Regions from separate parts of the Nocardia sp. NBC_01730 genome, predicted to be linked through region 2. Evidence: riboswitches for the same ligand, from Rfam matches in the RefSeq annotation. Region 2 holds a riboswitch; the other holds the start of a gene.
What was found. A riboswitch is a leader RNA that binds a small molecule or an ion and turns the genes downstream of it on or off. The one in region 2 is predicted to bind thiamine pyrophosphate.
Positions count from the first base shown of each region.

Region 1 (16,159 bases), 3.0 Mb from region 2:
GACTCCGCTGATCCGAATGCCGCCACCGAAGTGGCGACGAGTCGCCTGTCCTCCTGGAGTGGTGCCCGCCGCGCTGGTCTCCGGGCTGGCTGCCGCGATTCTGGTCCCGGGGGACCGCCCGGGAATCGGCTGGGTCCTCGCAGGCGCCGTGGCCGCGATGGCGGTCTTCCTCGTCGACCGCAACGCCCGCAGGAGTGCCGTGGACTTGACCGTCGAGCCTGGAACCGCGGAAGGTACTGCGCGGGAACCGAAGACCGAACGGCAGGCCGTGCCCGGACTCATCCGGCGCCTGCGAGGTCCGTCCGGCCGTGCCCGCTGCGTCGGACATGGTGATCGCGTAGTACTACGACACGGCGGACCCGAGCCAGCAGTAGTCCAGCGCCGGGAGAACGCGGAAAGGGCCTGGTGGACAACGCTCGCGCTCGCCCTGCTAGCGGTCGGGGCGTTCCGGGCCGCGGGCTGGCTGTTCGCGCTGTGTGTCGTCGCGGCGTGTGTGGCCGGTTCGCTGGCCGTCGTCGGACGCCGGTCGGCGAACGGCGTCCTCTACGACACGATCGCGGTTCCGCTCGAGGCATTGGCCGCGGTCCCGTGGGTGTACGCGGGCATGAGCCGGGTGCACGCGAGTAAGGCGAAGCGGGAGTGGCGGTTCGGGCTGTCGCTGGTGGTGACCGTCGCGCTGCTTGCGGTATTCGTGCCGCTGCTCGGCAGTGCCGACGCGACGTTCGCGACCTTGCTCGCGACGGTGACGCCGGACCTCGACGCGCCATCGGTGGCACGGTGGATCGTCCTTTTCGCGGTGGTCACGCTCGGTGCGCTGGGGGCGATGTTCGTGCTCGCCGGGCCGCCGCTGCCCGCCGCCTCGGCAGGAAGCGGCCAGAGTTTGCGGCGCCCGGAGTGGGCGCTGCCGGTCGGCGCGCTGGCGGTCCTGTTCGCCGCGTTCGTGGTCGCACAGTTCGTCGCCCTCTTCGGCGGCGATGGATACGTCCGGCGCACCGCGGGCCTGACCTACGCCGAGTACGCCCGCAGCGGGTTCTGGCAACTGTCGGCGGTCACCGTCCTGACCCTGGCGGTGCTCATGCTCGTGCTGCGCTGGGCTGCCCAGGACACCGCCGTCGACCGGCTGTGGCTGCGCGGGCTGCTCACGGCGGTGAGCGTGCTCGCGCTGATCATCGTCGCCTCGGCCCTCGGCCGGATGTGGACCTACCAGCAGGCCTATGGCTTCACGGTCCTTCGCCTGGTGGTTGAGGTCTGCGAATTGTGGCTCGGCCTGGTCTACCTCCAGGTCCTGGTGGCAGTAGCGCGTTTGGAACGCTCGTGGCTGCCGCGTGCTGTGCTCGGCTCCGCCATGGTCACGGTGCTCGCCCTCGCGGTCCTCGACCCGGAACGGCTGATCGCCGACAAGAACATCGACCGCTGGCAACAGGGCAGGTCGTTCGACGCCGACTATCTCGGCACCCTCTCGCCGGACATCCTTCCCGCGACCGATCGCCTCCCCGAGCCGCTGCGCACCGACCTGCGTGCCCGGCTGCGTGCCGACCTCGAGGAGGACAGCTGGCAGAGTTGGAACCGCTCCCGCGCGAACGCGCGCTAGTCAGCGGACGATCGGCCACGCAATACGCTTGTATTATCGCTGATCGTGGGTTATAACTGGCCTGAGTGGGCATTGTTGTCGCTGGTGGGGATCGACCCTCGCGAGGTGGCGCAGGTGCTCATGGGTGCCCGCCGATGGCCTCGACGGGCGCGTGGCCGAAACGAGCTGGCGGTCCTGACGGTGTGGGGCCGCACCGACACCGGTCGGCCACTCATCGTCGCTGTCCGCCGCACCGAAGGCTGGCAGTGGGACATCCTTGGGGCGGTCGAGATGACCGCCGCCCAGGTGGCCGAACTCGAGCGCTGGGAGCACGCCGATGACTGACTACCCGACAAATCCGAATGACGTCCAGGACTTCCTATCCGTCCTCGAATACTCCGACGCGCCGGTGGCACCGGCCGACGTGCCGCCGCCGCTGCGTGCCGAGGACGCGGTCACCGTCACCACGTCCCTGCGCATTCCGCTCGATCTGCACCAGCGGGTCAAGAAGGCCGCCGAACAGCGCAACGTCACCATGTCCGCGCTCATCCGCGACTGGATCGAGCTGGAACTGGCCGCCCTGGAGAACGACCAGCCCATCTCCCGCGCCGACGCTTTGCGCGCCCTCGCCGCCCTGCACCCGCTGCCACAGTCGGCGTAGCGGACTCCGCGCGCCACCTGCGGAGCAGAATCCGATCGAGCCGGTGTGCGCACCGGTTCCGGCCGGGCGCGGAGCAATTCGAGCGTGACGATCGCTCCGGAGCTGCTGCGGAGCACATGTGCGGACCGGTCACCGGACAACTAGGCCACGAGCCGGGTCCGTAGAGCGATGGCGTCGCGTGGCGCCATCACCTTCGCGTCGTTGTCGAAATAGGCGTATGCATCGCAGGATTCGGCCCACCCGCGGATCTTCGCGGCCCACGTGTCCAGGTCGTCGTCGGTGTACCCGCTGACGTAGAGCTCGTCGTGCCCGTGCAACCGGATGTACACGAAGTCCGCGGTGACCTCCTCGAGCAGCGGATACTTGCCCGCCGAGTCGGCGACCACCAGCGCGACGCCGTGCCGCGTGAGCAATTCGGTGAACCTCGGCGTCGCGAAGCTGTCGTGCCGGATCTCCATCGCATACCGCATCGGGCGGTCGGCGTCGGTCGTCGTATGTGCGGGATCGACCCGGTAGTCGTGTCGCTGCGCGACCTCGACGGCTTGCGCGGTGGTGCGGGGGAGGTGGGCGAGGAACGCGTCGAGCACCTGCGCGTCGAATGAGAAGTTCGGTGGCAGCTGCCAGAGGATCGGGCCCAGCTTCGGCCCGAGCGCGAGCGGTCCGGACGCGAGGAAGTTCGCCAGCAGCGTGTCGCCGTCGCGGAGCCGCTTGATGTGGGTAATGAATCTGCTGCCCTTCACCGCGAACACGAAGTCGTCCGGGGTCTGCTCGGCCCACATCTGATAGCTCGACGGACGTTGTAGCGAATAGAAGGACCCGTTGATCTCGACGCTGTCGAGCCGCTCGGACAGGTAGGCCAGTTCACGCTTCTGCGCCAGCCCTGCGGGGTAGAACACCCCGCGCCAGGGCGGATACACCCATCCCGATGTGCCGACTCGAATCTGGCCCATCCCTCCATGGTGGCAAACGGCTACGTCGGCTTCCGTAGCGCTGCGACCCGTCCGACCAGCCATGCCACCAGCACCGCGGCGAGAAACGACAGCAGTGACGCACTCATCCACGGTTGCTCGGTGAAATGCAAGGTGTCCCGAACCCGTACCCAGAAGTCGGTCCACACACCCGCATCACCGGGGTTGACCAGCTGATATACCGAAAGGCCCAGCAGCCAGGCGAAGACCATTCCCCAGCGTGAGGGCGCGTCCTGCCCAGTGTTCCACTTGCCTTTCGCCCGCAGGAAGAAGTCGGCTACCAGCACACCGAGCAGTGGCACGAACACCGACCCGATCAGCCCGAGGAAGCCGAAGTAGTTGGCCATATTCAATCGCAGCGCGAGCAGCGTGATCAGGATGCCGAGACCGATCGAGAGGATACGGCGGTCGATTCGCGGCGCCAGGTTCTGGATCGAGACGGCGGTGGAGTAGACGTTGGCGAACGACTGATCGGTCTCGCGCACTACGAAGACGAAGAAGAACAGTGCGCCGAGGCTCGCCTGGAGGAACGGGGCGTAGGGGCCACCGTCGCCGGTCGCGAGCGCCAGCGCGAACAGCCCGAGGACGTAGGCGACGATCTGGGTGACCGCGTACGCCCCGCTGGCTGCCCCGAACGCCGAGCGGGCGCTGCGGGCATGGCGGGTGTAGTCGGCGGCGACCGGCACCCAGGAGATCGAGACGGCCAGCGCGGCGTCGGTCGCGATCCAGAAGAGATTCCAGTCCACCCCGAACGGGCCGCCTCCGCGCGGACCGGGATTGCTCCGCAGGTCGGGCAGGCTGGCCCGGAAGAACTGGACATAGAACCAGATCAGTGCGATGACGACGCCGACCGTCACGAACCGGCGCAGCAGCCGGACCGACCCGAGCGGCCAGATCGTCAGGATGGTCGTGAGCACGCCAGCGGCCACCACATAGAGCCAGTGCGGGCCGCCGTGGAACAGCTCGTCGGCCGCGTCGCCGATCACGATCAGCTCGAAGGTCCCCCAGCCGATCAGCTGCGCGATGTTGAGCACCGTCGGCAGGTAGCTGAGCTTCCCGCCGAACAGACCACGCAGCAGCATCATCGCGGGCTTGCCGGTCCGCGCACCGGGGACGGCTGCCGCACCGAGCATCAACCCGCCCACCACGGTTCCGATGATCGTTGCGAGAATGCCCGCCGCGATCGAGATCTGCGCGGTGCCCTGCGTATTCGGCGCGAGCACCGTGTACGCACCGGAGAACGCGAAGAGGCTGACGCCGAGGTTGGCCCAGAACGCGCTTTGGTCCCAGAACGACAGGACCTTCGGCGCGGGCTCGTCGAGCGTAAGCGGCGCTTCGCGCCCGGCTTTGTCCAAGGTCGATGACGACATGGCGGAAAGCTCCCTACGCCGGCATTACCCGGACAGGTTCATGCGGTCGGCGACGCAGGGTCCGCCCTCTCAGCCCGGCCGTGCCCGAGCTCCCGCGGTGGGGTGATTCCGGCGAATCGTACACCCGCACCCGTCCTGGCGACCGAGACAACAGCGAGGGCGCGACGTGATGGCACCTCGGTGACCCGGCTCGTCTTGCCTCGAACCGCTTCGACACCGGTCCGCCGTACCGCCCCGGCCAACTACCAGGGCATCTACGACGCGCACTGACTTCTCGGAAATCGATCGGGACCCCATGGGCCGAAACGGCTTGTGGCACTGTGTGATTCGCAGGAGTCGCCTTCGTCTCCCTGGGTGACTAACCCAGCAGGAACGAGCCCGCGAACCAGGCCAGAAGCACCAGCGCGGCGCCGAGCGCCGCGCCGGGAAACAGTGCTCGTCCCTGCTTGGCCGCCATGCCCGACATCACCGCGCCGACGACGAATCCCACGATTCCGCCGCCGATCATCACCCACGCGCCCGCGCTCGTGTCGACATGGCAGGCCGGTTTGGCGTCACACACACCGCCTGCCATCAGAAACCACGGCGCGATGATCGCCGACATCATGGCCAGCGACGCGGGCAGGAACCACAGCAACGCACTCACGATCAGGTCCGCATTGCTCGGTGGTTCGACCGGGCGGGCGTCACGGCTCTCACGCGTCGGATAGCCGGAACTCTCGCGCGTCGGATAGCCGGAAGGGGTTGCGCCTTGGGACACCTGGTTCAGGTAACCGTGCATCGTGTCTCGCTATCGCTTGTCGGTGGAGTCGGCCGGGCCGATGGTTGTTATACACCAGCCGCGCGCGCACCGAATTCGTTGTGTCCCCGTCGATACGAGCGCCGGACCCGCCCCGCCATCATTCCAGCCCGCCTGACCACTGGCCACCATTTCCCGCATGCGGCATCCCCTGGGCGCCAGGTGTACCTCATACAGCGAACCGGCGATATTACCGAGCATCGGGTCGGGCTCGACGCGAAACGAAACATTTTCGCGGACATCGAGAGTTCGAGTCACACCATAAACCTCGGCCGCGCAGGCGTTCTAGCTGATGCCTCCTCGGAAGTGCATGCATCACACAGGGAACCGCTGATCGACCTTCGGCTGAAAGGGATCCGGTCAAAAGGGGGATCGGCCCAGGTCACACGGGTCTACCGATGTCAGCGACCTACCTACCGGACCATCCTGTGTGTCGATCCGCCCGTTGGTCTGGGTGACGCGGTGCCACGGTGCGCCGAATGGACTGGACGACAGCGAGGTTTAGCCGCGCGGTGGTCCACGCCGCCGTTTCCTGGCTCGCATTCGTCGAAGTCGTTCTGATGTGGGAGTGTGCAGTGTCCCGAGAGTTTGTCCCCCCAGCGAACAGCCTTGGCGCACACCATGGTTCTCCGGTCGAGACCGGTGCCGAACGTGTGTCGCTGTATTCCGCCGAGTTCGCGGCCGATCCGCACCGCGCCTACCGGGACATGCGGGACCGCTACGGTTCGATGGTGCCGGTCGAGCTGGCGCCGGGGGTGCCCGCGACGCTGGTGATCGGCTATCACGCCGCGGTGCGAATCCTGCACGATCCGGCGCACTTCCCGGCCGACCCCCGCGTCTGGCAGGCGAACATCCCCGCCGACTGTCCAGTGCTGCCGGTCCTGGAGTGGCGTCCGAACGCCCTGCGCAGCGCAGGAAATGAGCACCTTCGCTACCGGCAGGCCAACACCGCGAGCATCAACGCAGTAGACCTGCACGCCCTGCACCGCACGGTTGAGCGGATCGCCGTCCCGCTGATCAACTCCTTCTGTGCGGCAGGTACGGCCGACCTGGTGACCCGATACGCCCTCCCGCTCGCCTTCGAGGCGATCAACGCGATGCTGGGTTGCCCGCCGGATATCGGGCAGCAGGTCGCCGCCGCGACCGCCGCGGTCTTCGACGGCATCGACGCCGAGGAGGGCAACCGGATGCTCAGCGAGGCGCTGCTGCGGCTGGTCGAACTCAAACGCGCCGAGCCGGGCGTCGACATCACGACGCGGCTGCTCCAGCACCCGGCGAACCTCGATGATGCGGAGCTGATCCACCAGCTCGTCGTTCTCTACGGCGGGATCGAACCGCTGCGGAATCTGATCATCAACAGTCTCGTGCTGATCCTCACCGACGACCGCTTCGGCGGTCACGTCCTCGGCGGCAGCCTGTCCACCCGCGACGCTCTCGACGAGGTGCTGTTCACCGACCCACCGATGGCGAACTTCAGCGTCAGCTACCCGCGCCAGCCGATCCTGATCGACAATGTCTGGCTGCCCGCGCACCAACCCGTCGTCATCAGCATGGCGGGCTGCAACAACGACCCGGCGATCAGCGCCGCCGACCACAGCGGCAACCGGTCGCATCTGGCGTGGGGCCTGGGGCCACACGCCTGCCCCGCAAGGAGCCCGGCCTACCTGATCGTCCAAGACGCGATCGACCAGCTGCTCGACGCGCTGCCCGAACTGCAGCCTGCCGTCGCGGTAGAAGAATTGTCCTGGCGGCCAGGGCCTTTCCATCGAGCCCTCGCCGCGCTGCCGGTCGTCTTCCCCCCGACTCCGCCTTGGGATTCGTGATATCCGGGGCGTTCGCCGCTCACGTCGGGGACCCCGCGAACTGGGCCATGTTCGCGGGTCGCGCGAAGGTGTCGGTGAACGCGTCGGCCAGCGTCGGGTCGTGCTGCGCGGCGAGCATCAGCTCCTGCATCGCGGGAGGGGGGTCGAGCACCGTCGCGGTCCACAGCGCAGCGGGGTGCGCGACGCCGGTGAGCCACGGCGCGGCGGCCCATTCCATCCAGGCCCGGTCGTAAGGGCCGCCGGGATTGTGCAGGATCGCCTCGCTGTAGCGGATCGCGCACTGGACGGCGTTGTTGGCGCCCTGCGCGCCGCCCGGGTCCATCCGGCAGACGACGTCGCCGCCGCCGAGCACGGGCGTGCCGGACGGCAGGGTGCCCACCGGCTTGCGCATGGCCGGTGTCACGGCGCCGACGAGGGTCGCCCCGGCATCGGTCGGTTCGGCGGCGCGATACCGGTCGGCGAGCTCGGCGGGCAGGAGGTGATCGAGCAGCTCTTTCGCCTGCCGGACGCGTTCGGTCGGCGTGCTGTGCGAATCGAACACGTCCAGCGCACCGCCGGACCGCGCCTCGAAGAGGACCATCTCGCACCGGCGTTCCTGTCCGGGGCGGCCGGTCAGTCCGGGGTACGAGATCACTTCGCCGTGTCCGGGCAGGGAGATGTAGGTGCCCAGGTTGTCCGGGTCCGGTTGGACGCCGTCGAGATACAACACCGCGAGGCGTCGCAGGGGTTCGGCGGGAACGGTCCACGTCGGGTCGGCCTCGAAACACGCGGCGAGTTCGCGCGAGGCGCGGGTGACGACGGTCAGGTCGTAGTCGGCGGCCCGGCGATCGAGTTCCGCCACCGACGGGTCGGCGATCCGCAGGTCTCCGCCCTCGGCTACGAACTCGCTGAGCCAGCGCGCGAATACGGTCCGCTGGTCCACGCTCTGTGCCGGTCGGGTGAGGTGCCCGGACCAGCCGACCACCACCGTGCGGTCGACGACCATGCTGAGGCGGATGCCCTCGATGTTCGGCGCGGTCGACTGCCAGAAACCGAGCCCCGCATCCGATTCGAGGTCCAGGGTGGGCGAGAACTTGACCTGCGTGCTGGTCACTGTGCCCGCGAGGACGGCGTCGGCGTCGCGGTCGGCCACCAGGGTGACCGACTTGCCGCCTCGCAGGAGCCGATGGGCGAGGGGCAATCCGCATTCGCCTGCTCCGAGTACCTGTATCTGTCCCACTGCGCGTCCTTTCGGTGGTGAAGATCGACTGCGGGTCGATAGTGAGATCGTTGGCGAATAGGTGGGTAAGCCACATCGGTAGGGACCGTCGGCATCGGCGCTCAGGTCCACAAACTCCGGCACGGCAACGGCGGCAGGTCGCCGCGAAGATCGTGGTCGATGGTGACGACCGCACCGATCCTGGTGGCGGCCGCGGCGAATTGCCGGGCAATGATGCTCGCGTCCCGATAGTCCAGCTCGATCGGTGGGTGTTCGAACCGCACGTGGATCCGGCACCAATCTCTACGCTGGTGTCGTCCATCGGCGGTGTCCCGGCGCTCCGGTGCAGACATCGTTTTCCTGTGCTCAGTTCGTCCGCGGCGCCGGTTCTGCGCCGCGGTGACTTATCAGGATCGCCGGATAGGTAGGTCGTGCGCATCGGTGGCCCGGCCGCGATCTGCCGCCGAATACCTATGCCTCTCGGCTTTCCGTCGCCGAGACCCGACTAGGCTGCCTTGGTGTGTCGGTAAGTCGTGCGCCGAGTCCGGGTTTCCCGCCGGCGGCCACCAGTGATTTCGTCGGTCGCGAACGCGAGCTGGAAAACGTCGGGGTGCTATTGCTCGGCGCCAACCGCCTGGTCACCTTGATCGGCGTGGGCGGGATCGGGAAAACTCGTCTGGCGACGGAAGTCGTGCACCGATTCCAGAAGGCGCGGCGGGTGCCGGTGCACTGGGTGCGCCTGGCCCGGCTGGCGAAGGGCGCCGACGCGTCGGCCGTCGAGGAGGAGCTCGCGCAGTCGCTGGTTGACGCCGACTTCTCCGGACGGTCAGCGTGGGATGCGGTGGTGAGTACGCTCGGTCGCACCGACGCTGTGGGCCGCGCCGTGCAGACGATCCTCGTGATGGACAACTGCGAACACGTCCTGGACGGGGCGGCCCGGGTGATCGCCGACCTGCTCGACGCGGTACCCGGACTCACCGTGCTGGCCACCAGCCGCGAGGCGATCGGCTGGGTCGACGAGCAACTCGTGCCCGTGCCCGCGCTGTCCCAGGAACAGGCGCTGACCCTGTTCCGTCGACGCGCGGATCTGACCGGGCACACCATCGCCGACCGCGACGTCGAGGATGCCGTCGCGATCTGCGGGCACGTGCACAACCACCCGCTCTACATCCGGCTGGCCGCCGCGCGACTGCTGCGCCAACCGCTCGCGATGATCCTGCGTGACCTCAGCGGGGAGGTGAGCGACCGGAGGCTGCGCTGGTCGCATGGTCCGCGCGTCGGCGCCGACGAACGGCATCAGGGCATTCGCGATGTGATCGCCTGGTCCTACGACCTGTGCCGGGACAAGGAGCGCCTGCTCTTCGAGCGGTTGGCGGTGTTCGCGGCCGGATACGACGTCGGCCACGAGGACGCGGGCGCGTCCGGGCTCGATGTGGGCGCCGAGCTCGAGGCGATCGAGGCGGTCTGCTCCGACGAGGACGATGACGGTCTTGCCCGCGCCGAGATCGAGGATCTGCTCGAGCGGCTGGCGGACCAATCGCTCGTGTCGGTCCACCTGACCGCGGACACGGCGCGCTACTCGCTGCTGGAGAGTTTTCGCGTGTTCGCCCAGCAGCGACTGCGCGAGCGCGGCGACGAATGGGCTCGCTTGACGCGCAGACACCGCAGTTACTACCGCGACAAGGTCGTCGCGGCACAGGTCGAATGGTTCGGCCCGGCCGAACAGGACATACTCGACTGGGCCGGGGCGGCCTGGGACAACCTGCTGTGCGCCATCGACGGCAGCCTCAGCACGCCGGGGGAGGCTGCCGTCGGTCTGGAGATCGCGGCCGGGCTTATCGCGCTGCGCGCCCCGTTCTTCAGGGGGTCGCTGCGCGAGCCCCGCCGCTTGGCCGAGCGCACCCTCGCCGCCACCCGCGGTCTCGACCCGCAGCCGGTTCAACTGCAACTCGCGGCGATGTCGATGATCGGGTGGATCAGTTTGTGCCAGGGCGCGCACGAGGATGCCGAACGCATGCTCGACGACTGCGTCGCGCTCTGCGTGCCGGATCCGGCGGCCCGCGCGGGCTGGCGCGAGCACCCCGAACGCGATTTGGGTCTGCCCGCTCCGGTGGAATTCGCCAGAGGCAGTGAGCTGCTGCTGGTGCGGTGCGATGTGCGCGCGATCGGTGTCTTGGCCCGTGCGCGTGCGAAATCCGTGGAGCGGGACGACCGCGGCGGCGCCGCGATGGGCGGGCTGTTCGAGGCGCTCGCCGCCGCGTTCCTGGGTACGGCGGCGCAGGCGCTCGACATCACCCGGTGGCACCTGGACGACGCGCAGCGGTCCGGCGCGCAGTGGGCCGAGTCGTGGGCCCAATTGGCCTGGGCGATCGCGCTGACCAAACATGGCGACCCGAAGCAAGCCTTGGCGGTGGGGCGTGCGACGCTGTCGAGCCAACTGGCGATGCGCGATCAGTGGGGTGGGGTGTGGGGGATCCACGTCCACGCGTGGATCCTGGCACGTTTGATCGCCGACGCAGGCGACGAGCGTTCCGGTGAGGTGACCGAGTGGGCGCTGGACATCGCGCGGCTCATCGGTGGTGTCGCCGCTTTGCGGCAGAGATTGGGCGTGGATATCGCGAACCTGGGACCGTTCGCCACCGAGACCGCCGCCGCAGCCGCGGTCGCCCGTGAGGTCCTCGGCGCGACGGACTTCGCGGCGGCCGAGCGCGAGGGTTCGCTGCTGCGGCCCGAACTCGGTGAGGTGGCCCAATTGGCCTTGGGCGCATTGTCGCTGGACCGCCTGCCGGTGGACCACCCCGTACGGCAGCAGCGCCCATCCCGATGGCAGGATCTGTCGACCGCCGAGCAGGATGTAGCGACTTTGGCGGCGGCGGGCTGGACCAACACCGCGATCGCCGCGCGACGGGGCAGCTCCTTCAAGACCGTGGACGCCCAGATGGCCGCGATCCTGCAGAAGCTGATGATCGGCTCGCGCGAGGACATCCTCGTCCTCGTGCCCGCCGACCAGCGGGCTCGGGTGGCAGAGGAAGCCACCCGCCGCCCGAAGCGCACACGGCGGTCGTGAGGCAGTCGAATCGGTGGGCCTGCTGTTCCCCGATGAATCTCCGCCTCCACCAGCGGGTAACCGACCCCGTGGTCGTGCGGGCACAGCGGGACAACCAGTCCCGGCCAGTGGTCGATAAGCTGGCCGAATGAGCACGCTTACGGCCGGATCAGTGGCGATTGCCGAGGACCTGGACACCGTGACCACGGTGGGCCACGAGGACGATCCGGCGGAGGCCGGACTCAGCCGCGGAGACCGCGAGACGCTGTGGGAGTCGGTGCGGGCGTGGTACCGGGTGGGCACGAGCCCGGCCATCCAGGTGTGTCTGCGGCGAAACGGCAAGATCGCGCTGAATCGGACCATCGGGCACGGTTGGGGCAACGCGCCGCACGATGGACCGACCGCGAAAAAAGTGCTCGCGACACCGGACACACCGTTCTGTGGCTTCTCGACGGCGAAGGGAGTGTCCGGCGCGCTCATGTTCATGCTCATCGAACAGGGCGCGTTCGGGCTGGATGACCCGGTGTGCGACTTCATCCCGGAATTCGCCGCGAACGGCAAGGCCGACATCACGATCGGCGACGTGCTCTCGCACTCCGCGGGGGTGCCCTTCGTCACGCCGCCGTACCGGGGGGTCGATCTAGTGCTCGACGAGGAGTTGGCCGTGCGCGGATTGGCCGATCTGGTCCCGAGTTGCAAGCCGGGCCGGTTCCGGGTCTACCACGCGCTGACCAGCGGTCTGATCGTGCGTCTTCTGGTGCAGCGGGCGACCGGAAAGCGGTTGCGGGAGCATCTGTCCGAACAGGTGCTGGAGCCGTTCGGGTTCCGGTGGACCACGTTCGGCGTGCCCCCCGAGGACCTCGACAAGGTCGTACCGAGCGTCAAGACCGGTCCCGCGCCCTCGCGGATGTCGACTTATGTGGCCAGCAAGGCGATCGGAGGACGGATGGACCGCGCATCCCGGTCGGCCACCCAGGCGTTCCTGACCGCCGAGCTGCCCTCTGGCAATTTGATCACCACCGCGTCCGAGCTGTCGCGCTTCTATGAAATCCTCACACGCGGCGGACCCGACGGCCGCAGGATCATCCGGCCGGAGACGTTGCGCGAGGCGGTGCGGCCCGCCCGCTGGCTGCCCGGCGTGGCCGGACGGGTCAGTCGCGCGGGTTTCGAGCTGGGCGGGCGGAGGTCGAAGTTCGGCCGCGACACCGCGGCGCACTTCGGCCGCAGCGGACTGACCACCCAGTACGGCTGGGCCGACCCGGCGCGGGGGTTGTCCGGTGCGATCCTCACCAGCGGCAAGGCCACGACCGACTCCAAGCGCCCATGGCAGCTGGTCGCGCAGATCTCCGACACTGTCGTCGCCGAGCGTCGGTGACCACCACATGAGCGTGACCTGCGCACGGACACCGTCGCTCGGACCTCACCAGGGCGCGTAGCGGGTGAGTCGGCCGCGCGCATGGTGATGCGCGCCCGACGGCAGTCGAAGCACACCCCGATGGCCGACCACCTCCAGCAGTGAGAAGACGTTAGCCATCCGAAAAATCTAGTCTGTTAACTCTGCTGTTGCCGAACAGTGGTGTTGTGCTAGCACGAGCAGAACAGACTGATCCGTCGGATCTGCGGCGGTGAAAGCGTTGGTGTTTGATGAGGGTTGACCACGAAGTGCCGGCGAGCGGGTACCGGCATGGAATGTTTCCAGACGAGCGTGGACGATACGGTGTGTTCGGAGGCAGATTCGTCCCTGAAGGTCTGATGGCCGCACTGCTGGATCTCGAACAGGACTATCAACTCGCGCAGGCGGATCCGAGCTTCGTGGCCGAGTACCACGAGTTGCTGCGCGACCGGGTCGGGCGGCCCACACTGTTGCATCAGGTGCGGCGGTTCGCCGAGTTGCTGAGAGTGCCGGGGGCGCGCGTCTATCTGAAACGTGAGGATATGACGCACACCGGCGCACACAAGATCAACAATGCGCTCGGACAGGCGCTGCTGGCCAAAAGGATGGGCAAGCGACGGATCGTCGCCGAGACCGGCGCAGGGCAGCACGGCGTCGCGGTGGCTACGGTGTGCGCGATGCTCGGCCTGACCTGCGTCGTCTACATGGGGACCGACGACATGCGCCGTCAGGCGTCCAACGTGGTGCGCATGAAACTGCTCGGCGCCGAGGTGCGCGCGGTGGACAGCGGTTCGCGGCGGCTCAAGGACGCGATCAGTGAGTCGGTGCGCGACTGGGTGGCGAACCTGGACACGACCCACTACCTGTTCGGCACCGCGGCAGGGCCCGCGCCGTACCCGAGGATCGTGCGCGATTTCCAGACGATGATCGGTGCGGAGACCCGCAACCAGATCGTCCGAGCCGAAGGCAGACTGCCCGACTACATCCTCGCCTGTGTGGGCGGCGGCAGCAACGCCATCGGGGTCTTCCATCCGTTCGCGGGTGATCCGGAGGTGCGATTGATCGGCGTCGAGGCGGCCGGACGAGGTGTCGAGACCGGCGATCACGCGGCGACCCTCTGCATGGGAAGCCCAGGTGAGATCGACGGCTCCTACAGCTATCTCCTGCAGGACGAGGACGGTCAGATCGCACGGACCCACAGCATCGCGGCGGGGTTGGACTATCCGGGCGTGGGTCCCGAACTCAGTCATCTGAAGGACAGCGGCCGGGTGACCTACCGCGCGGCCACCGACGCCGTCGCGCTGCGCGGAATGCAGGCGCTCAGCCACACCGAAGGCATCCTCGCCGCCCTCGAATCCGCTCACGCCGTCGGACATCTGCTGGAAATGGGTGACCGTGGTGAGATTCCCGCCGACTCGCTGATCGTGCTGTGCCTGTCCGGCCGCGGTGACAAGGATCTCGCCGTGTTGGCCGAGCGGCTCGGGGTGTCCTGAACGGTTGACGAGTCCGGTCCGGAAGAGTGCGCCGCGATTTCGGTTCCGCTGATTCGACGGGCCGCGACGCAGCGGGCTGCGCACCACGTATCACGCAGGCCATCTGCGGCCTCGGGAGCAGGACGCTATCGTCGATAGCGCCCCATGGCGCCGGGGGAGGGACCGCGCGCTGTACCTGCGCCGACGAGGATGAGTCCACTTGAAGTACGTGTCCCGCCTGATGCTGTTTCTGGCGATTCCCGCAGTGTTGTTCCTGCTTCCCTGGTGGACCTTGGTGGAAGCGCCCGCTCAGGGAGCCGGGCCGCTGTTCTGGATCGGTTCCGCGCTGTTCCTGCTCGGGTTCGTCTGCCTTCCTGCGGCGATGTTCCTCGGACACGGGCCCGCGCAGTCGGATGCCGCGTCCATCGTCGGCGACACGCTGCTGGGCGTGCTGTGGGTGGTGTTCACCTGGTCGGTGTTCGGGAACCTCGCGCGGATGGGGTTGGCTGTCGCGGGCGTCGACGATCCGGCTCGCTCCCGCGTCGTCGCGGTGGGCGTGCTCGCCGCCGCGACCGTCCTGGTGGTGTGGGGAGTGGTCGAGGCGCGTCGCGTGCCCCGGGTGCGCACGGTCGATGTCGTCATCCCGGGGCTCGGGCCTGCCCTGGACGGCCTGCGCATGGTGGTTGTCACCGACACCCACTTCGCCGCACTCGACCGGTTGCGCTGGTCGGAACGTGTGGTCGAAGTCGTGAACGCGCAGCGCCCCGATATCGCCTGCCACGCGGGTGATCTCGCGGATGGCTCGGTGGCGAAGCGGCACCCGCAGGTCGACCCGCTCGGCAAGGTCGAGGCCGAACTCGGCAGGTTCTACATCACTGGCAACCATGAGTATTTCGGCGACGCACAGGGCTGGATCGACCACATGGCGTCTCTCGGCTGGCAGCCGCTGCACAACCAGCACGAGACGGTGCGCCGCGGCGACGACCAGTTGGTGATCGCGGGCATCGACGACCCCACCGGCGTCGGCCTGACCGGTCATGGCCCCGACCTGCCCGCCGCACTCGCGGGTGCGGACCCGCACGCGCCGGTCGTCCTGCTCGCCCATCAACCCAAACAGATCACCGACGCCGCCGCGGCGGGCATAGCGCTGCAGATCTCCGGCCATACCCATGGCGGCCAGATCTGGCCTTTCCACTACCTGGTTCGCCTCGACCAGCCCGTCGTCGCGGGCCTGAGCCGCCACGGCGAACGTACCCAGCTGTACACCAGCCGCGGCACCGGCTTCTGGGGACCGCAACTGCGTGTCTTCGCCCCGAGTGAAATCACCGTTCTTGTCCTGCGTTCGGAGTCGGCGAGCAGCTGAGGGCGCGGTCGGACACGTGTCAGCGGGTACCGCGGGTGCTGTCGATCGGTCCGGTGGCATCGGCTGCGGATCCTGGCTCGCTCGAGTTGTCGGGCCGCCATGCCTCGGTGACCCCGGGCACCCCGTCTTGGACGACGTAGCTGGCGCGGGTGTGGATGGGTGCGCCGGGGCGGCGGATGTAGGGCACGACGCGGAAGTCGTTGCGCCACAGCTGATGGTCGAGCTCGACGCGTACGTACCCGCGCTGCGCGTTGAAGAACTCGAGATCCGGATTGGCGGCCAGCAGCAGACGCCCCTTGTCGTTGAGATCGGCTCCGTCGCCGTTGCTCGAGATCGACGTTCCCGTGAATTCCGCCGCCACGACGGGTGATTCGGGATCGACGTAGTCGCGGCGCAGGTGGGCGGCGTGGTTCTCGTGCCGGTCGCCGGTGATCACCACCAGGTTGCGGACCCCTCGGTCGGCGGCCGCTCCGAGCACGGTGTTGCGGTCGGCGAC
Region 1 covers NZ_CP109162.1:2,480,641-2,496,799, reverse strand. Annotated here, with positions in the region: gene OHB12_RS09455 (DUF4153 domain-containing protein) at 1-1,591, shown strand, start outside; gene OHB12_RS09450 (hypothetical protein) at 1,637-1,915, shown strand; gene OHB12_RS09445 (CopG family transcriptional regulator) at 1,908-2,231, shown strand; gene OHB12_RS09440 (DUF72 domain-containing protein) at 2,372-3,181, opposite strand; gene OHB12_RS09435 (purine-cytosine permease family protein) at 3,202-4,569, opposite strand; TPP riboswitch at 4,563-4,675, opposite strand; gene OHB12_RS09430 (hypothetical protein) at 4,928-5,350, opposite strand; gene OHB12_RS09425 (cytochrome P450) at 5,944-7,191, shown strand; gene OHB12_RS09420 (styrene monooxygenase/indole monooxygenase family protein) at 7,211-8,410, opposite strand; gene OHB12_RS09415 (hypothetical protein) at 8,512-8,742, opposite strand; gene OHB12_RS09410 (helix-turn-helix transcriptional regulator) at 8,910-11,456, shown strand; gene OHB12_RS09405 (serine hydrolase) at 11,584-12,810, shown strand; gene trpB (tryptophan synthase subunit beta) at 13,155-14,321, shown strand; gene OHB12_RS09395 (metallophosphoesterase) at 14,521-15,663, shown strand; gene OHB12_RS09390 (alkaline phosphatase D family protein) at 15,683-16,159, opposite strand, start outside.
Region 1: another riboswitch for thiamine pyrophosphate. It lies ahead of OHB12_RS09435 (purine-cytosine permease family protein); the one in region 2 lies ahead of thiC (phosphomethylpyrimidine synthase ThiC).

Region 2 (16,159 bases):
TGGCCTACCGCTACTACATACTCACCACCACCGAAGACGTGGCCAACGACCAGGAGGACGTGGACGTCGCCCGACGACGCGACGCAGAGGACCCGGAAACGTGAACCTCTCCCCCGATCTGCTGCCGATCCTCGCACCGCTTCCAGTACTCGTCCCGCTGCTCGGCGCCGCGGCCACGCTCGTCTTCGGGCGCAGGCCACGCACCCAGAGCGCGATCAGTCTCGGCGCGCTCGCCTGCGTCGTCGTGATCTGCGGTCTGCTGCTGTTTCTCGTCGACCGGGACGGCACCGCCGCGCTGCAGGTCGGCGACTGGGAGACTCCGATCGGCATCACGCTGGTGGTGGACCGGCTCTCCGCCGCGATGCTGCTCGTCTCGTCCATCGTGCTGCTGTCGGTCTCGCTGTACGGCGCGGGCCAGAACATCCGCGACGGCGGCGTTCGGCAGCCGACCTCCATCTACCGGCCCACATATCTCGTGCTGACGGCGGGCGTTTCGATGGCTTTCCTGGCCGGCGACCTCTTCAACCTGTTCGTCGGCTTCGAGATTCTGCTCGCCGCGTCGTTCGTGCTGCTCACCGTCGGTGCGACGGCGGAACGCATCCGCGCGGGCGTGTCGTACGTGATGGTCTCGACGGTCTCGTCGCTGATCTTCCTGACCGGTATCGGACTGGCCTACGCGGCCACTGGAACGCTGAACCTCGCCCAGCTCGCCGTCCGGATCGGCGCGGTCCCCGACGGCACGCGAACTGCGATCTACGCGGTGCTGCTGGTGGCGTTCGGCATCAAGGCGGCGGTGTTCCCACTGTCGAACTGGCTGCCCGACTCCTATCCGACCGCCCCCGCTCCGGTAACCGCGGTGTTCGCAGGCCTGCTCACCAAAGTCGGTGTGTACGCGATCATCCGGACGCACTCGCTGCTGTTTCCCGACGGCGGCTTCGACTCGGTGCTGCTGGTGTGCGGCCTGCTCACCATGCTGGTCGGCATCTTCGGTGCGATCGCGCAGAGCGACATCCGCCGTCTGCTGTCGTTCACGCTGGTCAGCCACATCGGATACATGGTGTTCGGGGTCGGGCTCGCGAATACGGCCGGGCTGTCGGGGGCGGTGTTCTATGTGGCGCATCACATTCTGGTGCAGACATCACTGTTCCTGGTGGTCGGTCTGATCGAGCGGCAGGCCGGATCAACCTCGCTGCGCAGACTCGGCGGGCTCGCGGCGGCGAGCCCGCTGCTGGCCGTGCTGTTCCTGGTTCCCGCACTGAATCTCGGTGGTATTCCGCCGTTCTCGGGGTTCATCGGCAAGGTCGCGCTGCTACAGGCGGGCGCCGAGCAGGGCAGCGCGCTGGCCTGGGTACTGGTCGGCGGTTCCGTGCTCACCAGCCTGCTCACGCTCTATGCCGTCGCACGGGTGTGGAGCAAGGCGTTCTGGCGCCCGCGCTCGGAGGCACCCGAAGGACACCTCACCGCGGCGAAACCGCCCACGCTGATCGAGGATTCGACCGACGTGCGGTACGACGAACGCACCGACCCCGGCCGGATGCCGCTGCTGATGGTGGTGTCCACCGCGGCGTTGGTCGCGGTCGGTCTGAGCCTCACGGTGCTGGCCGGTCCGATCCTGAATATCGCCGACCGAGCCGCGGTCGATCTGCGCGACCCCGGCGTATACATCGGCGCGGTGCTCGGTGATTCGCCGGACGGCCTGGGAGCGTGGCGATGAGTAGCGGGCAGCCGCGCGGTGTGCGGCGCGACACCATCGTGCGGATCGGGATCCTGGCCTGGCTCACCGTGGTCTACCTGGCGCTGTGGGGCGATCTCAGTGTGGCGAATCTGTTGGCCGGAGTGCTGGTCGGTGGGCTGATCATGGTGGCGCTGTCACTTCCGAGGGTGCCGGTGTCCGGGCGGCTGAATCCGCTTCCGCTCGTCGAAGTGGTCGTGCTCAGCGCGTACTACGCACTGGAGTCGAGTCTCCAGGTGGCCTGGTTCGCGATCCGCCCGGCCCCGCCGCCGGTGTCGGGGGTGCTGCGGGTGTATCTGAGCACGAGATCGGATCTCGTGCTCGTGCTCTGCACCGACGTGCTCAATCTGATCCCCGGCACGATGGTGCTGGAAATCGATCGCAGGCGCTGTGTCGTCTACGTCCATGTCCTCGACGTCGGCAGCGACGCCGCCGTGGACAAGTTCTACCGCACCACCCGCCGCCTGGAACGACTGCTGGTCGACGCTCTCGAACGCCCGGCAGGCAGGCCGCCCCACCGATATCACCTCCGGAGGTGACCCTTGACCATCGTCGCCATCGTCTCCGCCGTCCTGCTGGCGGCGGCCGCCGTGATCACGACCTACCGCGTCGTGGCAGGGCCGAGCACTCTGGACCGGGTAGTCGGCATCGACTCGCTGATAGCCACCGCGGCCTCCGGACTGGCCGTGTGGGCGGCCTACAGCACCGACACCACCGTGGTTCCCGCGATCGTCGCGCTGGCACTGGTCGGGTTCCTCGGCTCGGCCGCCGTTTCCCGCTTCCGGGTGCGTGACGACACATGAACCTCTGGCACGTGCTCGCAGGCATCCTGATCCTGTCCGGCTCGACGCTCGCGCTGACCGCCGCGATCGGGATCGTGCGCTTCCCCGACACGCTGACCCGCATGCATGCCGCCACCAAACCCCAGGTGATCGGGCTGATTCTGGTGCTTGCCGGTGCCTCGATCCAGCTGCGTGGACACGCCAACGTCTGGACGCTGACGCTGGTCGGCGTGTTCACCCTGCTCACCGCCCCGGTGATCGCCCATCTCATCGGCCGCACCGCCTATCGCGAACAGCGCGACCGTGACGGGCTGCTGCGCGTCAACGAACTGCGGGACGACGACATCGACTGACGGCACTCAGCGCGCGGCGGGCTGGACTTCCCGCTCGGCCCGCTCCGGCATCCTCGCGCCCGCGAACCACGTCGCGTGGAACACCGCAGCCAGTCCGGCGAGCAGCCCGAGCACGACCGTGCCCGCCAACACCGGGTATTCGGCCATCGGCACGGCGAGGTAGCGGTAGGACAGCAGCAGGGCGGCCAGCACCGCGACGCCGCCCGCGACCAGCTGGATCCGGAACCATCCCCAGCCTCGCTCCGGCGCACGCAGCGCCGACTCGACGGTCAGGCACAGCACCGCGCCCGCGACGAGGTCGACGCCGTAGTGGTAGCCGAAACCCAGGGTCGCGGCCAGTGTCGCCAGCAGCCAGAACGCGCCGCCCCAGCGAATCCAGCGCGGCGCGGCGCCGCCGTCGGTGTCGCGGCGGGTGTGCAGAAAGACCGACAGCGCCCAGGCCGTGTGCATGGAGGGCATGCAGTTGCGCGGCGTCGCCGCATCGAATGGCATCGGCATCGGACTCCGGTCGATCGGCGGCACCACACCCGGCCAGTAGTTGCCCAGCTGCAATCCGTGGCCGTCCGGTCCGTATGCGAACATCGGCCCCACGACCGGGAACAGCACATAGCCGATCGGACCGAGCAGGCCGAGTACCAGGAAGGTGCGCACCAGATAGTGCGATGGCCACCGCCCCGACGAGACGACTCGGCGCAACTGCCACACCGCGACGACGATCGCCGCCACTGGCAGCTCGATGTAGACCCAGTGCAGCACCGCGTAGACGACCGGACCGAGTGCGTCGAGCGCCCTGCCGAGTACCCAGGACGGGTCGCCGAGCGCGTGGTCGGCCAAGATCACGTACTCGTCGAGCACCGTCGGCCTGCCGATCACCGTGATGTGCAGCCATACATCGCCGACCTTGGTGGCCAGGACGAGCAGTGCGCCGAGCGCGGCGGCGTGCAGCGCGTCGCGCCGTTCGGCGCCCGCCCAACGCAGCGAGGCCACCACAGCCAGTGCGGTCAGCACGATCACCGGGCCGTTTCCGATCGCGAACGGCTCCCCGGCCAGTAACCGGATGCCCGCCCACACCACGTCGATGGTCACCGCGGCGCCCAGCGCCACCATCCGGCGCCGGGTCGAAATGCCCACCAGCGCAAGAAGCAATCCGGCCCACGGCACCGACATGGATTTGGGCGTACCGACGTAGTCCCGCCAGAGACTGTCCAGTGGGCCTTCGACCCCGTGGAGCACCGCGAAGACCTGCAAGGCGACCAGCAGAATCGGCACCGCGGCGATCGCTGCCGGGACCCACGCCCGGGTCTGTGGCGCGCGCCTCGGCGGCGCCGCGCTTCCTACTCTGGAACCCGGGTCTTCGACTAGCACTCGACCATAGTAAACAGGGGGTGAACGCCATCCCCCTGACCAGCTGAACGGCAGTCGACCTAGGCGCGGCGTGGCGCTACTCGTTCAGCTCCTCGACCAGCGCGTCCACCACAGCGACCAGATCGCCCTGATGTGCCGCGGCCACCCGGCGCTGCCGCTGGTAGGACGCCCCCCGCTTGGGGATCTCGGCGACGAGCGCCAGCTCGTTCGCGCACCCGAGCCGATTCGCCGTCGGCTCCAGACGGTTCAGCAGATCGTCGAGGTCGTCGGTGACCAGCCGCTCGTTGCTGTCGGCGTCGGTGATGATGATCGCGTCCAAGCCGTAGCGGGCGGCCCGCCACTTGTTCTCCTGCGCGTGCCAGGGCGGGAGGACGGGCAGCGTCTCGCCGTTCTCGACGCGGCGATCCAGGTCGACGACCAAACAATGGATGAGCGAAGCCATGGCGGCCAGCTCGGCGCGGGTAGAGATCCCGTCGCACACCCGCACCTCGATCGTGCCCCACTTCGGCGCCGGCCTGATGTCCCAGTGCATGCCGCCCAGCTGCTCGAACACGCCGGTCTTGAACTGATCGTGCACGAACTGCTCGAACTGCGTCCAGTTTTCGAACTGGAACGGCAGTCCCGCGGTGGGCAGCTGCTGGAACATCAGCGTCCGGTTGCTGGCGTAGCCGGTGTCCGATCCCGACCACATCGGCGAGGACGCCGACAGCGCGAGCAGATGCGGATACGACAGCAGCATCGAGTTCAGGATCGGAAAGACCTTCTCACGGTGGGAGACTCCGACATGCACGTGCACGCCCCAGATCATCATCTGGCGGCCCCACCACTGGGTGCGCTCGATCAGCTCGTCGTAGTGCTGCGAGCGGGTCAGCTGCTGGGACGACCACTGCGCGAACGGATGGGTGCCCGCGCAGAACAGGTCGACGCCGAGCGGGTCGGCGACACGGCGGACGGCGTTCATCGTGCCGGTCAGATCGTCCACCGCCGCGCCGACGGTGTCGTGCACGCCGGTGACCAGCTCGACGGTGTTGCGCAGCAGCTCCTTGGTGACCTGCGGCGTGCCATCGTGGGCGCGCAGATCACCGACCGAATCGAAGACCGCCGCAGCCGTATTCGACAGATCGCGGCTCACCTTGTCGACGAGCGCGATTTCCCATTCCACGCCGATAGTGGGCCGGGGCGAGCCATGGAAGGGAACATGTTCGATTCCTGCCCCGGCCATGTGGCACCGCGCTACTGGATGACGCCACAGGCGATGCGGCCACCCGCGTCGCCGGTCGCCAGCGTCGTGCTGTCGGGGCCCGCGACGCCGTCCGCGCGGACATAACGGCTGGGGATGTTGCCGAAGTTGTCGGCGTCGGCGTGGATGATCAGGGCCTTGCCCTTGATGTCGTCCAGCGTGACCGAGTCGGTGGTGGTGATCAGCTTGCCCACGCCGTCCCCGCGCACCTCGAGCGAGGTCAGATCACCGCTGGCCGGGTGTGTGTTGCCACCGCCGACCTGCAGATGCCCCCCTGCCGAGAGGAAGTCGCCCGCCGGACCTCCGGTCGGCGCGACCGAGTTCGCCTCGCACTTGCCCACCTGGTGCACGTGCAGGCCGTGGAAGCCGGGACGCAGCCCGTGCGCATCGACGGTGACCTGCAGGTGGTTGCCGTCCTTGGCGAAGTTCGCGGTGCCGACCGAAACGCCCCCGGCATCCTTCAGCTCGACCTTCACTCCGGATTCGGTATTCGCGCCGCCGTGCTCGGTCCCCGACTGGCCCGCAGGGCCGGGCGAGGGGGTGAACACCGGCGGCGTCGTTCCCTGGACGTCGCTCGACTCTTGGCTGTTCGAACAGGCAGCGAGGCCGAAGACCGCGACCGCAAGCACCGGGGTCACAGTCCACCAGGACGGGCGACGAGTTGTGTACGGGGCCATCGGGGAACTCCTTTACGAGTGCCGAGTTTACGAGTAAAGCTGTGTGGACAGGTTCGTTACCGGACAAGATGATGCCACGCCCGACGTGTCACTCCCGGACAGGGCCGCATGCCGTCGCGGGACCTCGATCCGCCCGGTGCGCGAGCGGCGGTCCCACCGGTCAGTTACCCGTGACGATCACAGTTACACCCGGCGCGGAATCACCGATCCCGCTCGACTTCGGCGCTACGTCGGCGCCGATCTCGTCCGCGATGGCCCGCGCCGCCTCCCGGTCACCGGGCGAAGTCCCGTAGTACACCGTGGTTTTCGCGATGTTCGTACCGGGATAGTTCCCGGTTTCCGCGATCGTCCACCCGTTCGCCGAGAGCTGGCTCGCTGTCTTGGCCGCGAGCCCGGCGACCATGCTGTTGTTCAGCACGCGCACCGGCACCGAATGGCCTGCCGCAGTGGACGAGGGTGTGGTCGTGGCGCCGGCCGAGGTCGGCGCCGCATTCGTCTTCGGCGTGGTCGTGCCGGCAGGAACCTGCGGTGCCGCCGCCGCGCTCGAGGTCGCCGACGGACTGGTTGCCGACGCGTCGGTGTCGCCGGTTTCGGAATTCGACAACGACATAGCGCCGAGGCCCGCGAACACGATGGCCAACGCGATCAGCACCATCGCCAGCGCACGCAACGGTGGCCCACCGGAGGTGGGGTTCGGGTAGCTCACCCGCTCGAGCCTAGTCGCACGGCAGGGGTCCAGGTCCGCATCGCAGGGTTACACCTGGAAACCGAGCCGGCGCGCCGCCCGCGCCTTCTGCCTGCTCGCGCGCAGCCTGCGCAACCGCTTCACCAGCATCGGGTCGACGGCCAGTGCTTCCTGCCGGTCGACCATCGCGTTGAGCACCTGGTAGTACCGGGTCGGCGACATGCCGAACAGTTCCCGGATGGCTTCTTCCTTGGCCCCCGCGTACTTCCACCACTGTCGCTCGAAAGCGAGGATGTCGTGTTCGCGACGACTCAGACCGTCGCCATCGCCCTCCTCGGGCTGAGCCGAGAGCCCCACGGTGACATCTTCGCTCACGGAAAGATCCCGAGCCGCTGCGCCGTCCATCTCGCTCCCTCGCCGAGTAACCACCTGACGAAAAATGGTGCTTGTCCGTCGCGGATCATACAACCACGAGAGCCGGGGATCGCCCGGTCCAGGACGCGGCGTGTTCGCTACCTGCCGGTAGGCACTCTCCCGCCGGTCCGGCACCCGAGCAGCCGGGGCATCGACGTCACGGCCATAATTGCCCCATGGCAATCCTCCCGATCGTGATCGTCGGCGACCCGGTTCTGCACAACCCGACCGAGCAGGTCACCCAATCGCCGGAGGAATTGGCTCCGCTCATCGCGGACATGTACGAGACACTCGACGCGGCCAACGGTGTCGGCCTCGCGGCCAATCAGGTCGGCGTCGCGCTGCGTCTGTTCGTCTACGATTGCCCGGACGTCGCCGCCGACGGCACCGCGACCCGCCGCCGCGGCGCGGTGATCAACCCGGTGCTGAAGACCTCCGAGATCCCGGAGACCATGCCCGACCCGGACGAGGACGAGGAGGGCTGTCTCTCGGTGCCAGGCGAGCAGTACCCCACCGGCCGCGCCGACTGGGCCAAGGTGACCGGCATCGACGAGCACGGCGATCCGGTGGAGCTGGAGGGCAAGGGCTTCTTCGCCCGCATGCTCCAGCACGAGGTCGGACACCTCGACGGCTTCCTTTACGTGGACGTGCTGGTCGGCCGCAACGCGCGCGCGGCGAAGAAGGCGATCAAGCGGAACGGATGGGGTACACCGGGACTGTGCTGGCTGCCCGGCACGGTTCCGGACCCGTTCGGACATGACGACTGACGAGCTTCCGGATATTCCGCTCGGCCGCCGCGTGGTGCTGCGCTACCGGCTGCCCGCGGGCTATCCGCAACCGCTGACCGACGTGATCGGCGAACTCGTCTCTTCGGACCCGCCGACCGTGCGCGCCGCGGACGGACGGGTCGTCTCGGTAGCGCCGGACCGGGTGATCGCGCTGAAAGCTATCGGCCCGAGGCCGATTCGCACCAAGGAGATCCGCGCACTGGAAACCGCGGCCGCCTACGGCTGGCCGGGAGTCGAGCACGCCTGGATCGACGGCTGGCTGGTCCGCGCCGGCCACGGCTACACCGATCGGGCCAATTCCGCTGTGCCGCTGGGTAGCTCCGCGGAACCCGCGAGCCTCGGCGCGGAAACGCTGCACCGGATCGGCGAGTGGTACACCGCGCGCGGACTGCCCATGCAGTTCGCGTTACCCGACCGCCTTGCCCCGATTCCGGCCGGCTGGCCCAGCTGGCGGGAGACCCTGATACTGGCCGTCGATATCGACAACTTCGTGCTGCCACAGGGACCTTCGATGGTGCGCTTCGCGGCCGAACCCAATGCCGACTGGCTGGAGATGCATCGCTACAGCGGTGAGATACCTGGGACGCAAGCGATTTCGGCGCCGGTACCCGAGGTGCTCACCGCCGTCCACAGCGGCGAACTCGGCTTCGCCTCGCTCGGCTTGCCGCGGCCCATCGCGATCGGCCGTGGCGCGCTCACCACCGCACCGGACGGACGCCCCTGGGTCGGGCTGACCTGCGTCGCCGTGGCCGCCGCGCATCGCAGGCACGGCCTCGGCTCGCTGGTCTGCGCCGAACTGGTCCGCTGGGGCAGCAACCGCGGCGCGACGCATGCCTATCTCCAGGTGGAGGCGACGAACGCGGCCGCCCGCGCGATGTACCGCGACCTGGGCTTCATCGAACACCACTCCTACCGCTACGCAGCTCCGACGGCTCTCGCCGAACCCGGCGGCCTGCGGTAGAACGGACCTGTCACCGCTTACGAAGGAAGGCCCCAGTGCGTCTCGCCACCTGGAACGTCAATTCGATCCGCTCCCGGCTCGACCGCGTCGCGGACTGGCTCGACCGCCAGGACATCGACGTGCTGGCTATCCAGGAGACCAAGTGCCGCGACGACCAGTTCCCGTTCGAACGGTTCGATGAGCTCGGTTACGAAGTGGCCCATCTCGGCATCAACCAGTGGAACGGGGTGGCGATCGTCTCCAGGGTCGGCCTCACCGACGTCCAACTCGCCTTTCCCGACCAACCGGGGTTCGACAAGAACGCAGGCGAATCGCTGATCAGCGCGCCGGTGGTCGAGTCACGTGCGATCGGGGCGACCTGCGGTGGCGTGCGGGTGTGGAGCCTGTACGTCCCCAACGGACGAACGCTGGACGACCCGCACTACGCCTACAAGCTGGAATGGCTTGCCGCGCTGCGGGACAACGGCGCGCGCTGGCTGGCAGAGGACCCTCAGGCGAAGATCGCGCTGGTGGGTGACTGGAACATCGCGCCGACCGACGACGATGTGTGGTCGGTCGAGTACTTCGCCGACAAGACCCACACCTCGCAGCCGGAGCGGGATGCGTTCCATGCCGTCATCGACGCCGGGTACGCGGACGTCTTGCGCCCCTTCGCCCCTGGTCCGGGCATCTACACCTACTGGGACTACACCCAGCTGCGTTTTCCGCGCAAAGAGGGCATGCGCATCGATTTCATTCTCGCTTCCCCCGCGCTGGCCGCCACCGCGACGGACGCGATGATCGACCGCGAGGAGCGAAAGGGCAAGGGCGCCAGCGATCACGCCCCCGTGATCGCCGAATTCACTGCGTGATACCGACATTCGGGTATGACCAGGTCCAGATAGCTCTGGGCGCCGAACCCGCGGCGCTCACAGCCGATCCGGTATCATTCGTTGATGTAGGAATTACCATTCACCCGCCGGACCAGCGATAACCGGGCAACCGACGCTGATATGTTGGTCGGCATGGGTAGCGATTCGGCCGTCAAGCCACGGCAGCGGGCGCAGCATCTCGGCCCCGAACGACGCCGCCCACAGGTCCTCGACACCGCGATGGCCATCGCTGTGGAGAACGGCATCGCCGCGGTCACCATGGCCGCGATCGCCGAGCGGATGAGGGTGACGCGGCCGGTGGTGTACGCCTGCTTCGCCGATCGCGTCGAGCTGATCGACGCGCTGATCCAGCGCGAGGAGGGCTATCTGGTCAGCGGCGTGCTCGAGGTGGTGACGCCGCGCGATGTAGACGCGGGTGAGACGGTGTTCGTCGAGGGTTTCCGCGCATTGTTGGCGAAGGCGGCGGGACGGCCCGATGCCTGGCGGCTGGTGTACGGCAATCCCGATCCCGCCGTGGCGGATTCGTTCGGGCGCGGTCGCGCACTCGTCGTCGAGCGGTGCACCGAACTGCTGCGTCCCACGCTGCGCGCCTGGGGCACCGAGGACGCCGACCGCAAGCTGCCGGTGCTGGTCGAGCAGTGGGTGTCCACGGGAGAGGGCGCGGTGCGGGCACTGCTCGCCGATGAGGGCAACTGGACACCACAGGAGCTAGGAGCTTTCGTCGGCGCCGCCGTCTACCGCGCCCTACGCCAGGCTTGAGCGAAATGACTATTATTCGCTCACAATAAAGTTTGATCGTCATTTTGCCATGTGACATAGCTGTGATCCGGCAAAATTAGTGCAACCAGCTCGCGTTTCCGCTCCTCCCTCCACCCTGATCACTACGATAGTGCTCAACTATCCGACCACCGGCTCGGCGGAGGAACGGTTATGGCGTTCTATCGGCATGTGGGTGCGGTGCCGCCGAAGCGGCACACCCAGCATCGCGACGAGCTGGGTCGGCTCTACTACGAGGAGCTGATGGGCGAGGAGGGGTTCTCCGGCGACTCCGCACTGCTCTATCACCGAGGACTGCCGCCCGCGATCGTCGATTCGGCGGTGTGGGAGCTGCCCGATCAGACCACCACGCCGAATCATCCACTGCGCCATCGACACCTCCGTCTGCACACTCTGTTTCCCGGCGATGTCCCGGCCGAGACCGATCCGGTCACCGGGCGGCGCCTGCTGCTCGGCAACGCGGACGTGCGGATCTCCTACGTAGTCGCCAAGGGCGGCTCGCCGCTGTACCGCAACGCGATCGGCGACGAGCTGGTGTATGTGGAGTCCGGAGCCGCGATGGTCGAAACGGTCTTCGGCACGCTGCCCGCACGCCAGGGTGACCAGGTGCTCATCCCGCGCGCTACCACCCATCGCTGGCTGCCCACCGGACAGGAACCATTGCGTGCCTATGTGATCGAGGCGGCAAGTCACATCACACCACCGAAGCGCTACCTGTCCAAGTTCGGGCAGTTGCTCGAACACGCCCCCTACTGCGAGCGCGACCTACACGGACCGACCGAGACGATTACCGCCACCGGTACCGACGTGGAGGTGCTGGTGAAGCACCGGCCCGGTGGAAAGGTGGTCGGCACCCGATTGGTCTACGCGACCCATCCGTTCGACGTGGTCGGCTGGGACGGCTGCCTGTACCCGTTCACCTTCAATATCGGCGATTTCGAGCCGATCACCGGCCGCATCCATCAGCCTCCGCCCGCCCATCAGGCGTTCGAAGGCGGCAACTTCGTCATCTGTAATTTCGTGCCGCGCAAGGTGGACTACCACCCGCTGTCGATTCCGGTCCCGTACTACCACTCCAACGTGGACTCGGACGAGATCATGTTCTACTGCGGGGGAAACTATGAGGCGCGCAAGGGATCCGGCATCGAGCAGGGCTCGGTGTCGGTGCACCCGGGCGGCTACGCCCACGGACCACAGCCCGGTGCCTATGAGAACAGCATCGGACTCGAGTTCTTCGACGAACTGGCGGTCATGGTCGACACCTTCCGCCCGCTGGAACTCGGTGCGGCCGCACTCGCCTGCGAGGACCCGACCTACGCCTGGACCTGGTCGGGACGGGGACCCGCATGAGGACCAGGGTCGAGGTACCCGCGGAATCCTTGTTCGGGCCGGACAACCTGCCCTACGGCGTGTTCGCGCCGGAGGGCCAGGATTTCCGAGTGGGCGTGCGGCTCGGCGACCAGGTTATCGATCTCGCTGCGACACTGGATGATTCGGTGTTCGCCTCGCCCGGCCTGAATGCCTTCCTCGGGCAAGGCCTCGAGCGGTGGAACGAGGTGCGCGAGCGGATACGCGAACTGGTCGACGACGAGATCGACAGTGCCGCAATATATTCGCTGACCGACGTGAAGCTTCGCCTGCCCGTGCACATCGGCGACTACGTGGACTTCTACGCGAGCATCGATCACGCCACCAACCTCGGCCGCCTGTTCCGGCCGGACGGCGAACCGCTACTGCCCAACTGGCGCCACCTACCGGTCGGCTACCACGGCAGGGCAGGCACCGTGGTGGTTTCCGGCACCGAGGTGGTTCGTCCATGCGGCCAGCGCGGAACCGAATCGGGAAGCCCGCATTTCGGCCCTTCCCGACGGCTGGATATCGAGGCGGAACTGGGCTTCCTGATCGGCGTCGGCTCCCGGCTCGGCGCACCGGTCGACATCGGCGAGTTCGGTGACCGGGTATTCGGCGTCACGCTGGTCAACGACTGGTCGGCCCGGGATATCCAGGCGTGGGAGTATCAGCCGCTGGGACCGTTCCTCGGCAAGTCGTTCGCGACCTCGATCTCGGCCTGGGTGACGCCGCTGGCCGCGCTGGAGACCGCCCGAATACCGCTGCCCGAACAGTCACCCGAACCGCTCCCTTATCTCCGGGAGACGAAAAGGTGGGGCCTCGACATCGATCTCACCGTCGCCTGGAACGGCCAGGCCGTCTCGTACCCGCCCTACGCCCGGATGTATTGGTCGCCGGCGCAAATGCTGGCACATCTCACGGCGAACGGCGCGTCCACCCGCACCGGCGACCTGTACGCCTCCGGCACCATCTCCGGCCCGGAGCCGAGTGAGCGCGGCTCGTTCATCGAATTGTCCTGGGGCGGTGCAGAATTGGTCATTGTGAATGGCCAGAAACGCACCTTCCTCGAGGATGGGGACGAGGTGACCATCACCGCGTCGGCCCCGGGCCCGGACACGGCCCGGATCGGATTGGGCGAGGTAAAGGGCCGCATCCTGCCCTCCCGCCCGCGCTGACATCCCACAATCGAGGGCTTCGCAGCACGGCGTCCGTGTCCGGAAGGAAGCAGTTGCCGAGGCTCCACTTGGCGCTGCCTGACGTCCTGCGGCGCCCCGCAACCAGGGACAACGCGGCTCCCCATGATGATCTCGAATCGCCGGTAATCTGAGGCCATGATCACGCTAAAAAAGGAAGACGGCGCTGCGGATCTCGCCGGCATCACCAAACTGAGTGTCGGGGTGAGTTGGGATCCGTCGGCGGGTACCAGCGGCGGAGCACTCGGCTGGGCACGCCGCAAGCGCGGTGTCGACCTGGATTTGATCGCCATTCTCATGCAGGGCAGCGAGCCGGTCCGGTTCGCCGGACTGGATTCCCTCGACCCGCTGGGCAATAGCTCGGTCCTGCACTCCGGCGACGAACAGACCGGTGCGGCCACCGGTGACGACGAGACCGTCACCGTCACCTTCGCGGACGTGCCGGGCGGCATCGACGCCATCGTCTTCGTCGCCGCCGCGTTCAAGAAGGGCAGCTCCTTCGAAAAGGCGAACAACATTTCGTTCAAGGTCTACGACGCGACCGGCGGCAGCACCCAGCAGGTCGCCGACATCTGGCCGTCACTGCTCGGCAACGACAACGCCAACGCCGTCGCCCGCGCCTTCCGCAACGGCAACGCCTGGCAGCTGGAGGTGCTGAACCGCAAAGGCAAGATCAAGCAGGGCGACAAGCAAGCCCTGCTCCAGTTCGCCATGCAGTAAAGGCACCTGTCCGAACCCGCCGCCGACGGCGCCGGAGTGGATCGTGTCGATCGCCCGGCGCGCGCTCGGCGTGAGCGGGTATGGTCGGGCGGGAAATTTCACAAGCCAACGGGGGCTCGCACCAGCGGGCTGAGAGGACGGCTAGCCGAACAGGCGTCAGGGCCGTCGACCGTATGAACCTGACCGGGTAATGCCGGCGTAGGGAGGAAAAGATGGCATCCAGTGCTGCGTCCGACGGTGGCTCCGCGACCGTCGACAGCGTCACCACCGGCCCGATCGAGGGCAGCGTCAAGCACTACCTCGAGGTCGACGACCTGCGCATCCCGGTGCGCCGGATCAACCTGACCAACGGCGAGCACTTCGACGTCTACGACACCTCGGGCCCGTACACCGACGACACAGCAACGATCGACCTCGAAACCGGTCTACCGAAGCTGCGCGATACGTGGACCGAGCCCGAGGCTGTGTCCAAAGCGGCATCCGCGGGCCCCTCCGTGGTTACGCGCACTGCCGCCTCCGGGCCCGCCGGTGGCCAGCGCACCCAGCTCGCCTGGGCGCGGCAGGGCATCATCACGCCCGAGATGCGGTTCATCGCGGCGCGCGAAGGGGTTTCGCCGGAGCTGGTGCGCGACGAGGTGGCCGCGGGCCGCGCGGTGATCCCGGCCAACCACAAGCACCCCGAGCTCGAGCCGACCATCATCGGTAAGAAGTTCCTGGTCAAGATCAACGCGAATATCGGCAACTCGGCCGTCTCCTCCTCGATCGCCGAGGAGGTGGAGAAGATGGTGTGGGCCACCCGCTGGGGCGCCGACACCATCATGGACCTGTCCACCGGCAAGAACATCCACGAGACGCGCGAGTGGATCCTGCGCAACTCCCCGGTCCCGGTGGGCACCGTGCCGATCTATCAGGCGCTGGAAAAGGTGAACGGTGATCCGACCGCGCTCACCTGGGAGATCTACCGCGACACCGTAATCGAGCAGTGTGAGCAGGGCGTCGACTACATGACCGTGCACGCCGGCGTGCTGCTGCGCTACGTGCCGCTGACCGCCAAGCGAGTCACCGGTATCGTCTCGCGCGGCGGGTCGATCATGGCGGCGTGGTGCCTGGCCCACCACCGAGAATCGTTCCTGTACACGCACTTCGAGGAACTATGCGAGATCCTCGCGCGCTACGATGTCACGTTTTCCCTCGGCGACGGACTGCGTCCCGGCTCGATCGCGGACGCCAATGACGAGGCGCAATTCGCCGAGCTGCGCACGCTGGGCGAGCTGACGAAGATCGCGAAATCCCATGGCGTACAGGTGATGATCGAGGGCCCCGGGCACGTGCCGATGCACAAGATCGTAGAGAACGTGCGGCTCGAAGAGGAGCTGTGCGAGGAGGCGCCGTTCTACACCCTCGGCCCGCTCGCCACCGACATCGCGCCCGCCTACGACCACATCACCTCGGCGATCGGCGCAGCGATCATCGCGCAGGCAGGCACGGCCATGCTCTGCTACGTCACGCCGAAGGAGCACCTCGGCCTGCCCAACCGCGACGACGTGAAGGTGGGCGTGATCACCTACAAGATCGCCGCCCACGCGGCCGATCTGGCAAAGGGACATCCGCACGCGCAGGACCGGGACAACGAATTGTCCAAGGCGCGTTTCGAATTCCGCTGGCGCGACCAGTTCGCGCTGTCCCTCGACCCGGATACCGCACGCGACTACCACGACGAGACGCTGCCCGCCGAGCCCGCCAAGACCGCGCACTTCTGCTCGATGTGCGGCCCGAAATTCTGTTCGATGCGCATCTCGGCAGATGTCCGCGAGTACGCGGCGCGCCAGGGCCTGACCGACGCCGAAGCGCTCGAGGCAGGCATGGCGGAGAAGTCCGCCGAGTTCGCCGACAGCGGCAACGCCGTCTATCTGCCCGTCGTCTCTTGACGTCCTCCCCCGCCTGAAGGCGGGGGATTCCGGTCTGGGTGGCTCACGCCGCGCTTCCGGTGGGTTCCTCCCCTATCTCCCGATCGCCGCGGTGGCGTCGGCTCGGATTCGGGATTCGATGTGCCGAATCAGTTTGGTCAGGTCCGCGCAGTACACCGAGGGGTTGCGGAACCCGTCGCCTTCCCGGTACCGGGTGACGTAATGGCCGCCGCCGCATACGGTGTGGATCGGGCAGGACCGGCAGGTGTCGCTCAGCGCGTCGACCCCGATCTGGCGGGCAACCATGGCCGGCTCCACCATCGCCTGATCGAGCGGATTACCG
Region 2 covers NZ_CP109162.1:5,466,381-5,482,539, forward strand. Annotated here, with positions in the region: gene OHB12_RS22645 (Na(+)/H(+) antiporter subunit C) at 1-104, shown strand, start outside; gene OHB12_RS22650 (Na+/H+ antiporter subunit D) at 101-1,714, shown strand; gene OHB12_RS22655 (Na+/H+ antiporter subunit E) at 1,735-2,271, shown strand; gene OHB12_RS22660 (monovalent cation/H+ antiporter complex subunit F) at 2,275-2,535, shown strand; gene mnhG (monovalent cation/H(+) antiporter subunit G) at 2,532-2,867, shown strand; gene OHB12_RS22670 (phosphatase PAP2 family protein) at 2,874-4,232, opposite strand; gene OHB12_RS22675 (glutamate--cysteine ligase) at 4,309-5,454, opposite strand; gene sodC (superoxide dismutase[Cu-Zn]) at 5,466-6,149, opposite strand; gene OHB12_RS22685 (LytR C-terminal domain-containing protein) at 6,310-6,855, opposite strand; gene OHB12_RS22690 (DUF3263 domain-containing protein) at 6,904-7,239, opposite strand; gene OHB12_RS22695 (peptide deformylase) at 7,425-8,015, shown strand; gene OHB12_RS22700 (N-acetylglutamate synthase, CG3035 family) at 8,005-8,997, shown strand; gene OHB12_RS22705 (exodeoxyribonuclease III) at 9,033-9,848, shown strand; gene OHB12_RS22710 (TetR/AcrR family transcriptional regulator) at 10,002-10,628, shown strand; gene OHB12_RS22715 (homogentisate 1,2-dioxygenase) at 10,800-11,996, shown strand; gene fahA (fumarylacetoacetase) at 11,993-13,171, shown strand; gene OHB12_RS22725 (TerD family protein) at 13,328-13,909, shown strand; TPP riboswitch at 14,008-14,131, shown strand; gene thiC (phosphomethylpyrimidine synthase ThiC) at 14,122-15,837, shown strand; gene OHB12_RS22735 (FxsB family cyclophane-forming radical SAM/SPASM peptide maturase) at 15,910-16,159, opposite strand, start outside.